3 regions of the Synechococcus sp. H70.2 genome follow, and region 3 is predicted to be linked to each of the others. Evidence: predicted binding sites of a transcription regulator. Region 3 holds the regulator's gene; each other region holds the start of a gene.
What was found. The regulator NtcA, encoded in region 3, controls nitrogen genes in cyanobacteria. The targets are predictions, from matches to a motif close to GTANCNNNNGNTAC.
Positions count from the first base shown of each region.

Region 1: a site for NtcA is predicted at 1,507-1,520, ahead of NW822_RS06920 (P-II family nitrogen regulator). Genes of this name have one in related genera too.
Region 2: a site for NtcA is predicted at 1,263-1,276, ahead of NW822_RS03070 (ferredoxin--nitrite reductase). Genes of this name have one in related genera too.

Region 1 covers NZ_JANSIU010000005.1:171,808-175,083, forward strand. The annotation lists gene NW822_RS06915 (IctB family putative bicarbonate transporter) at 96-1,472, shown strand; gene NW822_RS06920 (P-II family nitrogen regulator) at 1,580-1,918, shown strand; gene NW822_RS06925 (ammonium transporter) at 2,048-3,276, shown strand, end outside.
Region 2 covers NZ_JANSIU010000002.1:172,846-176,121, reverse strand. The annotation lists gene mutS (DNA mismatch repair protein MutS) at 1-1,011, opposite strand, end outside; gene NW822_RS03070 (ferredoxin--nitrite reductase) at 1,333-2,871, shown strand; gene NW822_RS03065 (CmpA/NrtA family ABC transporter substrate-binding protein) at 2,932-3,276, shown strand, end outside.
Region 3 covers NZ_JANSIU010000005.1:29,407-32,682, reverse strand. The annotation lists gene leuB (3-isopropylmalate dehydrogenase) at 1-886, shown strand, start outside; gene ntcA (global nitrogen regulator NtcA) at 992-1,663, opposite strand; gene NW822_RS06250 (M61 family metallopeptidase) at 1,812-3,276, shown strand, end outside.

The DNA of each region.
Region 1 (3,276 bases), 140 kb from region 3:
CCGGAGGGATCCCGCCTGCCCTGACGTCCCTGCCCTTGGCCGCTGGGGAGATAAACTCGGAAGATGAGCGGAGGCAAGCGGGCTGGAAAGCGGCAATGGAACAAGCAAGGCAACTGTGGCAAGCTCTGCTGCTGCAGGATTTTCCTATCGATTCCTGGTGGCGGAGCAGCTTTTTGGGCCGCCTGTCGGGATCCCTGAAAAACTGGGGCCAAGGTAGCTTACTCGTCCAAGGCTTGGACGGGATTGGCTTGGGTCTGGTGTTGCTCTACTGGGTCTTTTCCTCCCAAAGCTCCACCGGCATCCTCGGCCTAATCCTACTGGCCATGGCGGCGCTTGTGGTCTTGGGCTGGCTGGTGGAAACCCCGACTGGGCTACCTGTCCATCTGCCCCTGGGCCTTTTCTGGGGAATTGCCACCCTGGCAACGCTCCTTTCGCCGGTTCCCTACGCAGCGCGGGATGGTTGGCTGAAGCTGACGCTTTACCTAGCCGGCTATCTGCTTTTGCATCGTCTGCTGCGCCAACCCCAATTCCGAGATGGGATTGTTGGATCCCTGCTCTTGGTCAGCCTGGGAATGGGGATCTACGGCCTGCGGCAGTACTTCTACGGGGCGGCCGAACTGGCCACCTGGGTGGATCCAGAATCGGGCTTGGCAGGCCTGACGCGGGTGTACAGCTATCTGCGCAACCCTAACCTGTATGGGGGCTACCTGGTTCCCCTCCTCCCCTTGGGGCTGGCTGCCATTTGCCTCTGGCCACGTTGGGGGATCAAGCTTCTGGTGGGGTTTACAACCGCCGTCAACCTTGTCTGTCTGGTGCTGACTTACAGCCGCGGTGCCTGGATTGGGGGGCTGGCAGCGCTGGGGATGATGGCCCTGCTGCTGGCCCAATGGTACACCCCCCGCCTGCCGGCCCGTTGGCAGCGTTGGACGGTGCCGGCTCTCTTGGGAGGGGGCGCAGCCGCGCTGCTGCTTGCCATCTTGACGGTACGCCCCTTGCGGCTGCGGGCTCAGAGCCTTTTTTGGGGACGGCTAGATACCAGCAACAATTTTCGCCTCAACGTCTGGGCGGCAGTGCTGGAGATGATCCGCGACTTTCCCATCTTGGGGATCGGCCCTGGTAATGTCGCCTTCAGCCGCGTCTATCCCCTCTACCAGCGGGGCAACTTCAGCGCCCTTGCAGCCTACTCGGTGCCGCTCCAGATTACCTTGGAGACGGGCTTAGTCGGATCCCTGGCTTTTGCTTGGTTCCTCCTGGTGCTCTGGGATCACGGCTGGAGAGGCTGGAAACGTTTACTTGCCTGCCGGGATCCCCAGGGCCTGTGGGTGGCGGCAGGTTTAGCAGCCTGCACCGGCATGATGGCCCACGGCCTGGTGGACACCATCTGGTACCGTCCCCAGGTGCAAATGCTGTGGTGGCTGGCCGTGGCTCTCATCACAGCCAACTTGGCTTCCTCGAAGCAGCTTTCCCTGTAATATGTTCTCGGGGTTGGCCCCTCGGCTCAAAACTGTATCTGGAGTTACAACTTGCAGGTGGCAGCGATGCTAGAAGTGAGCGGAGCTCTCTGGGGCAGAGACAGCCAATGAAAAAGATTGAAGCTATCATTCGGCCCTTCAAGCTTGATGAGGTGAAGGTAGCCCTAGTGAATGCCGGAATTGTTGGCATGACCGTAACGGAGGTGCGGGGGTTTGGCCGGCAGAAAGGGCAAACTGAGCGCTATCGGGGATCCGAGTATACAGTCGAGTTCCTGCAGAAGCTGAAGGTGGAGATCGTGGTTGAAGATGAGCTGGTGGATACGGTGGTGGAGAAGCTGATTGCAGCCGCTCGCACTGGCGAAATCGGGGACGGCAAGATTTTCATCAGCCCTGTCGAGAAAACCATTCGCATCCGCACTGGTGAAGTAAACCGAGATGCTTTGTAAAAAAGTTGTTTTTGGGGCCTAGGTTGCCTCTCTCCTCAGCCTCATCCTGGCTTGTTGAGGGGGAAAGTGGATTCTGTTTCATTTTTTGGCATTGCCAAAAGTAGCGTCTCTCTAGTTGAGCGAAAAAGCATGTCGACAACCATGATCCAAAGACTCAAAGGCCAAGTACTGCAGTGGCTCTGCCGACCCACTCAGGGGGGCTTAACTGCTGCTCTGACGATTTCACTAGTTTTCCTATTGGGTCAGGAGAGCGCCTGCGCCCAGGACGCGGAAGTCGTGCAGAAACATGCTGACACCGTCTGGACGCTGGTGGGGGCAGCCTTGGTGTTCTTCATGCAGGCGGGGTTTGCCATGGTGGAGACGGGCTTTACCCGCGCCAAGAATGCCGCCAACATCATGATGAAGAACTTGATGGACTTCTGCATGGGCTGTTGCGCCTTTTGGTTCATCGGGTTTGGTCTGATGTTTGGAGAAAATGCTGGCTTCTTTGGCAGGAGCTGGTTTGCTTTCAGTTGGCAGCAAGCCCACGAAGCAGGAGACTGGCCTTTTACGTTCTTCGTCTTCCAGATGGTGTTTGCCGCCACCGCTGCCACTATTGTTTCCGGGGCCATGGCGGAGCGCACCAAGTTCGTGGCCTACCTCATCTACTCTGTCGTCATCTCTGGGTTGATCTACCCCATCTCGGGGGGCTGGGCTTGGAATGGGCTGTTTGGCGACTACAACGGTGGCACCAGCGGCTGGCTGGAAGATCTGGGCTTCATCGACTTTGCCGGTTCGGGCGTGGTGCACCTGGTGGGGGGCGCTTCCGCCTTGGCCGGGGCCATGGTGCTTGGCCCTCGCATCGGCAAGTACGGCCCCAACGGAGAGCCGCGGGCGATTCCCGGCCACAACCTGCCCCTGGGGATGCTGGGAGTGTTTATCCTCACCTTGGGTTGGATTGGGTTCAACGCCGGCTCGACCACAGCCGCCAGCCCCGATATCGGCTGGATTGCCATGAACACGCTGCTAGCCGCTTCGGCAGGGGCCATTGGGGCGATGGTTACCTGCTGGGTGCATTTTGGCAAGCCGGATATGACCTTTGCCGCCAACGGGGTGCTGGCCGGCTTGGTAGGGATCACTGCTCCTTGCAACACTGTCCACCCTGTGGGAGCTTTGATCATCGGTTCGGTGGCCGGGATCCTGGTGGTCATCTCGGCGGTGATTTTGGATACGGTGCTGAAGATTGACGATCCGGTGGGGGCGATTTCGGTACACGGCACCTGCGGTATCTGGGGGGTGTTGGCAGCAGGGATCCCTTGGTTTGCCCACGCCAACTCAGGGGTGACCTGGGCGCAATTTGGGGTACAAGTTGTGGGCGC
Region 2 (3,276 bases), on a different contig from region 3:
GGCGGTGCGGCTGTGATCCAAGACCCAGAGCAGGGATCCGACAAAGGCCCCCTCGCGGATAGTCTGGGTCAGCTCCAGGTTGCGGCGGGTTTGGGCATCCAATATTAGGTAGTCGGTGAGCTGGTAGGTGCGGGGCGGGCGCAGGAGCGGATGGCCTCCCTGGGGAGAAGGCTGCACCAGGTTCTTTTGCGTTTCTTCCAGATAGTGGAGCAATCCCCCCGCCGCCCGAATGGCCAGGGGCAGCCCCTCGCAGCCCAAGCCCTCCAGGGAGCGCAGGCCATAGGTCTGCAGTAGGTTGTCCCGCGCCACCGCCAGCTCAAAGGGCTCCGCCGGGCGCAGGGTATAGGTGTACTGGCCGGGTAGGCCCAGGGGAGCGTGGGAATCTCCAGGCCGCATCAAGCCCAGGCCCAGCCCTTCCTCAGTGGGCAGCAGGATCTCCGCCGGCTGCAGCCGGGCCAGCTCCTGTTCTAGCTGCTCTTGCCCCTCACTCTGGCAGACCCAGAACTCGCCAGTGGAAATGTCGGCGTAGGCCAGGCCCCAGGCGGTTTGCTTGGAGCCTCGCAGGCGGACAATGGCCGCCAGGTAGTTATTTTGCCGCGCCTGCAGCAGCTCCTCTTCGATGACCGTGCCGGGGGTGATGACCCGCGTCACTTCCCGCCGCACCAAGCCTTTGGCTTGATCCGCCGGCTCCATCTGGTCGCAGACGGCTAGGGCATAGCCTTTGGCCACCAACTGGGCGGCATAGCGGTCAAAGGCGTGGTAAGGGATCCCGCACATGGGCACCCGCCCGATGGCCCCTGCCTCTCGCCCGGTGAGCACCAGCTCCAGCTCCCGCGACACCAGTTGCGCGTCCTGGAAAAACATCTCGTAGAAATCCCCCAGGCGGTAGAGCAGGATGGCGTGCGGGTATTGCCGCTTCAGCTCTACGTAGTGCTGCATCATGGGGGTGAGCAGGGCGGGATCCACCTGCAGGGCATCCCAAGTGGGCTCAGGGGCAGCGGAAGAAGTCATAGCGCCAATGCTTCAGGATGGCTCTTCCAACCCAAGCTAGTCGGCTTCGGCCATTTATGATCTTCCCCCTCTCCCTGGGCAGGGCGGTGAGGGCAAACTGCCTGTGGCCAAGGACAGTAGGAGGTTTGCGATGGGGGCCAAGCACCGTCATCGGGAGTTGACCCCGAGACACCCTGGGGGCAAGCCAGGCGGATCCGCTATGCGCTCCTCGCAAGTGAGTTATGACAAAACGGCATAACTTGTTACGAAGTGTAACGGCAAATACCAAAGTTAACGGTTGGCCATCGCTAAGGTAGCCGGTGTTCCCCTACGGCAGCGACGATGGCGAACCAATTTGAGCGCCTCAAAAGCGAAAAGGACGGGCTAGCGGTCAAAGCCGAGCTGGAAGCGTTTGCCCGCATGGGCTGGGAGAACATCCCTGAAGACGACCGGGATCACCGCCTCAAGTGGCTGGGGATCTTCTTTCGCAAGCGCACGCCCGGCCAGTTTATGCTGCGGCTGCGCCTGCCCAATGGGATCCTGACCAGCGGCCAGATGCGGATGTTGGCGGCGATCATCCATCCCTATGGAAAAGATGGCGTAGCCGACATCACCACCCGGCAGAACCTGCAACTGCGCGGCATCCCCATCGAGGAGATGCCCCAGATCTTGGGCTACTTGAAGGAGGTGGGCCTGACCAGCATCCAGTCGGGCATGGACAATGTGCGCAACATTACGGGATCCCCCCTTGCGGGCATTGACCCAGATGAGCTGATTGACGTGCGCGGCCTCACCCGCAAGGTGCAGGACATGGTAACCAACAACGGCGAGGGCAACCCTTCCTTCACCAATCTGCCGCGTAAGTTTAACATCGCCATCTGCGGTTGTCGCGACAACTCCGTTCATGCGGAGATCAACGACCTGGCCTTTGTACCGGCCTTCAAAGCGGGCAAGCTGGGCTTCAACGTCTTGGTGGGGGGCTTTTTTTCGGCCCGCCGCTGTGCCGAGGCCATCGGGCTGGATGTCTGGGTGGATCCCCGCGATGTGGTTCCTCTGTGCGAGGCGGTGCTGCTGGTCTACCGGGATCACGGCCTGCGGGCCAACCGGCAGAAGGCGCGGCTGAGGTGGCTCATTGACGAGTGGGGCCTGGAGAAGTTTCGGGCGGCTGTGGAGCGGCAGATTGGCCATCCGCTCTCCAGGGCGGCGGAAAAAGATGAGGTGGTCTGGCAGAAGCGGGATCTCCTGGGGGTGCATGCCCAGAAGCAGCTGGGCTTGAACTTCGTTGGCCTGCACGTGCCGGTGGGACGGCTGAATGCCCTGGAGATGATGGAGCTGGCCCGCCTAGCGGAGGTATACGGCTCCGGGGAGCTGCGGCTGACGGTGGAGCAGAACGTGCTCATCCCCAATGTGCCCGATTCGCGGGTGGCGCCGCTGCTTAAAGAGCCGCTCTTGAAAAAGTTCTCCCCCAACCCGGGGCCCTTGCAGCGGGGGCTGGTGTCCTGCACGGGCAACCAGTTCTGCAACTTTGCCCTCATCGAGACCAAAAACCGCGCTGTGGCTCTAATGGAAGAGCTGGAAGCCGAGCTGGAGATCCCGCAGACGGTGCGCATCCACTGGACGGGCTGCCCCAACTCCTGCGGCCAGCCCCAGGTGGCCGATATCGGCCTCATGGGCACCACCGCCCGCAAGGACGGCAAGCCGGTGGAAGCGGTGGACATCTACATGGGGGGAGAAGTAGGCAAAGACGCCAAGCTGGGCGAATGTGTGCGTCGAGGGATCCCTTGCGAAGACCTCAAGCCCGTCTTGGTGGAGCTGCTGATTGAGCACTTCGGGGCCAGGCCGCGCCAGCGTCCATCGGCTTCCCCCATGATGGCTTGCTAAGTAGGGGCCAAGTCTGGGGAAGGTTTCCTCTCTGCGTCGTGCAAAATCTTGGAGGTTCCGATGTCTAAACTGTTCTCCCGTCGCCAATTTTTGGCCGGGGCAGCCGCCCTGGCAGCAGGAGCAGCCGCGGCTGGGATCCCACGCGCCCAATCGCGATCTTTGGGTCAGGGCTACTGGGTGGCCCAGGCCGATACTCCCGAGACCACGCGGGCCAAGCTGGGGTTCATTGCTCTCACCGACGCCGCCCCCCTGATCATTGCCAAAGAGAAGGGGTTTTTTGACAAGTACGGCATGAAGGACGTGGAGGTGGTCAAGCAGGCCTCTTGGGGCACCACCCGCGACAACTTGGTGCTGGGATCCGCTGCTGGCGGCATCGATGGGGCGCACATTCTCAGCCCCATGCCC
Region 3 (3,276 bases):
CGACGCCCTGCCGCGGGAGAAGCGCCCTGAGCAGGCTTTGCTGGGCTTGCGGGCTGGCTTGGGACTGTTTGCCAACTTGCGCCCGGTGAAGATCTTTCCGCCACTGGTGGAGGCCTCTTCCCTCAAGCCGGAGGTGGTGGCCGGGATCGACCTGGTGGTGGTGCGCGAGCTCACCGGTGGCATCTACTTTGGTCAGCCCCGCGGGATCTTCGTCGATGCCCAAGGATCCCGACGCGGCGTAAACACCATGGTCTACACTGAGGCCGAGGTGGACCGCATTGCCCGCATGGCTTTTGAACTGGCCCGCAAGCGGCGGCGCAAGCTCTGCTCGGTGGATAAGGCCAATGTGCTGGAAGTGTCGCAACTGTGGCGGGAGCGGGTCAATGCCGTGGCAGCGGAATACCCTGACGTGGAGCTGTCCCATCTGTATGTTGATAACGCCGCTATGCAGTTGGTGCGCTGGCCGAAGCAGTTTGACGTCATCCTGACAGAGAACCTCTTTGGGGATATCCTCTCCGATGAGGCAGCCATGCTAACTGGCTCCATTGGCATGTTGCCTTCCGCCTCTTTGGGAGTTGCCGGCCCTGGTCTATACGAGCCAGTCCATGGCTCAGCTCCCGATATTGCCGGTCAAGACAAGGCCAACCCTCTTGCCCAGGTGCTCTCTGGGGCAATGCTGCTGCGCTACTCTTTGGATCAGCCCCAAGCTGCCGACCGCATCGAACAGGCCGTTGAGACAGTTTTGGCCCAGGGCTACCGCACCGCCGACATCTACTCGGAGGGGATGACCCTCGTAGGCTGCCGCGAGATGGGAGAAAAGATCCTGGCCGCCTTGGCTCAACAGCAAGCCTCTCCCCAAGAATCGCCCTCAGCCGCCGGCGGTTAAGTAGGGGTTTGCTTGCTGCTGCCCCCCTCTCCTGCAGGGAGGGATCACCCCGCCAACCAGTGGTGCGGCCATTCCCGGAAACGGCCGTGGGGCCAGGTCCTCCTCCTAGGCAAAGCGATAGCTTAGCTGGATTGGGTCGTGGACAGTGATCTTTTTCTTGTGGATGGAAATGTAGTTCTTCTTGCGCAACTCTCCCAAGAGACGGGTAATGGTGACGCGGGTTGAGCCAATGGCTTCGGCAATGGCCTGGTGAGAGAGCTTGAGGTCGATGGTCACGCCATTGGGGCCGGGCACGCCGAAGTCGCGGCAGAGGATCAGCAAAAAGCTAACCAGCCGGGAGGCCATGTCGCGGTGGGCCAGTGTTTCAATCATCATCTCTGTCTGCAGGATGCGAGAAGCCAAGCTCTTGAGCAGCAGCATGGCCAGCTCAGCGTTCTCCCGCACAGACTTTTCCACCTGCTCGATGGGCAGAGAGAGCAGCTCGACGCGAGTGAAGGCTACGGCATGATAGAAGCGGTCGGAGCGCTGCCCGGTAATGAAGGAGAGCACCCCAAAAATGCTGTTTTCCCGCAGGAGGGCGACAGTAATTTCCTCCCCCATTTCGTACACCCGCGACAGCTTAACAGCTCCCTTGACCAAAAAGTAAACCCGCTCCGCCGGATCGCCGGGGAGGAAAATGGTCTTGCCACGTTCAAAGGTTTCGATAACTGGAGGATGGTGAGGCCCTCCTAGCTGTTTAAAGGCTGCAATGAGAGATTTTTCTGCAACGGCCACCACGGGATTCGACAACCTCTCAAGGTCAGTTTATCTCTAGGATCAACTCCTAAACCCAGATCAAGCTGCCTACGATTCGAAGACTACTCTAGACTCTGGATATCTTTGTAGCAATAGCTACATTTCTCTTGTTGCGGTAGGGGAAGATCGTATGGGGATTGCCACCCTCTCTCGCCATAGCCGCCAGCACTTTACAGTACGGATGCCAGAGCCAGCCAACCACCTTTTGGAGGTGGAGCTGCAGATTCGCGAAGTGGAACCGGAGGTGCCTCTGCGGCTGCGGCTGCCAGTGTGGACGCCGGGATCCTACCTAGTGCGGGAGTATGCCCGCCATGTGCAGGAGTTTCAAGCCCTGAGCGAGCAAGGGAGCCCTTTGGCCTGGCGAAAGGTTGATAAAAACACCTGGGAGGTCAATCCAGCGGGGTGTTCGGCGGTCACCATCCGCTATCGGGTCTATGCCTATGAGCTGACGGTGCGCACCAACCATCTGGATCTCACCCATGCCTATTTCAACGGGGCAGCGCTCTTTCTCTACGTGCTCGGCCGCGAGCGGGAACCCTACACCTTGACGGTGATCCCTCCTCAACCCGACTGGCGTGTCGCCACCAGCTTGCAGCCCTTGCCCGCCGCTGAGGATTCCAATGCCGGCTGGTCGTTCCTGGCGGCAGACTACGACGAGCTGGTGGATAGTCCAGTGGAGGTGGGCCTGCACCAGTTGCGGTCGTTTGCGGTGGAAGGGATCCCGCATTACTTCGTGGTCTGGGGAGCAGGCACCCTGGATTTGGAGCAAGCGGTGGCCGATGCTGAGAAAATTGTCCGGGCCACTGCAGCGTTTTTTGGCGGGTTGCCCTACGACCGCTACTGGTTTATTGTGCATTTGTCACCAGGGGGATTTGGCGGCCTAGAGCACAAGTACAGTGCTACCCTCAACTATTCTGGCCTGGAGCTGCATCAGCCCCAGTCCTACCGCCGCTTTTTGGCGCTGCTGGCCCATGAGCTTTTCCATGCTTGGAACGTCAAGCGGCTGCGCCCTCTGGCTTTGGAGAAAATTGACTACAACCAAGAAAACTATGTGGACTGCCTCTGGTTTTGCGAGGGGGCGACCAGCTACTACGAAAACGTGATCTTGCTGCGGGCAGGGATCCTCACCGCCAAAGAGTTTTTACAGATCCTATCTGAGCAAATTGGCCAGCTGCAGCGTACTCCGGGTCGGGCCGTGCAATCGCTGCAGGAGTCCAGTTTCGACGCTTGGATCAAGCTCTACCGTCCCCACGAAAATAGCCTCAACAGCCAGGTTTCCTATTACCTAAAGGGCGCTTTGGTCTGCTGGCTGCTGGATCTGCACATTCGCCACCTTTCGGGGGGCCAGGGATCCCTAGACACAGCCATGCGGGATTTGTGGCAGCGCTTTGGCCGGTTTGAGAAAGGCTACACCCACCAAGACCTGCGGGAGGCCTTTGAGCGGGCAGCCGGCACCGATCTTGGCCACTTTTTCTCTGCCTACGTGGAAGGTACGGAAGAGCTGGACTACAACGCTTACCTCCACCCTTTTGGCCTCACCCTTAAAGCCCACTTCAGCCGCCCCAACCCTAGCCCTTACCTGGGTCTCCACTTCA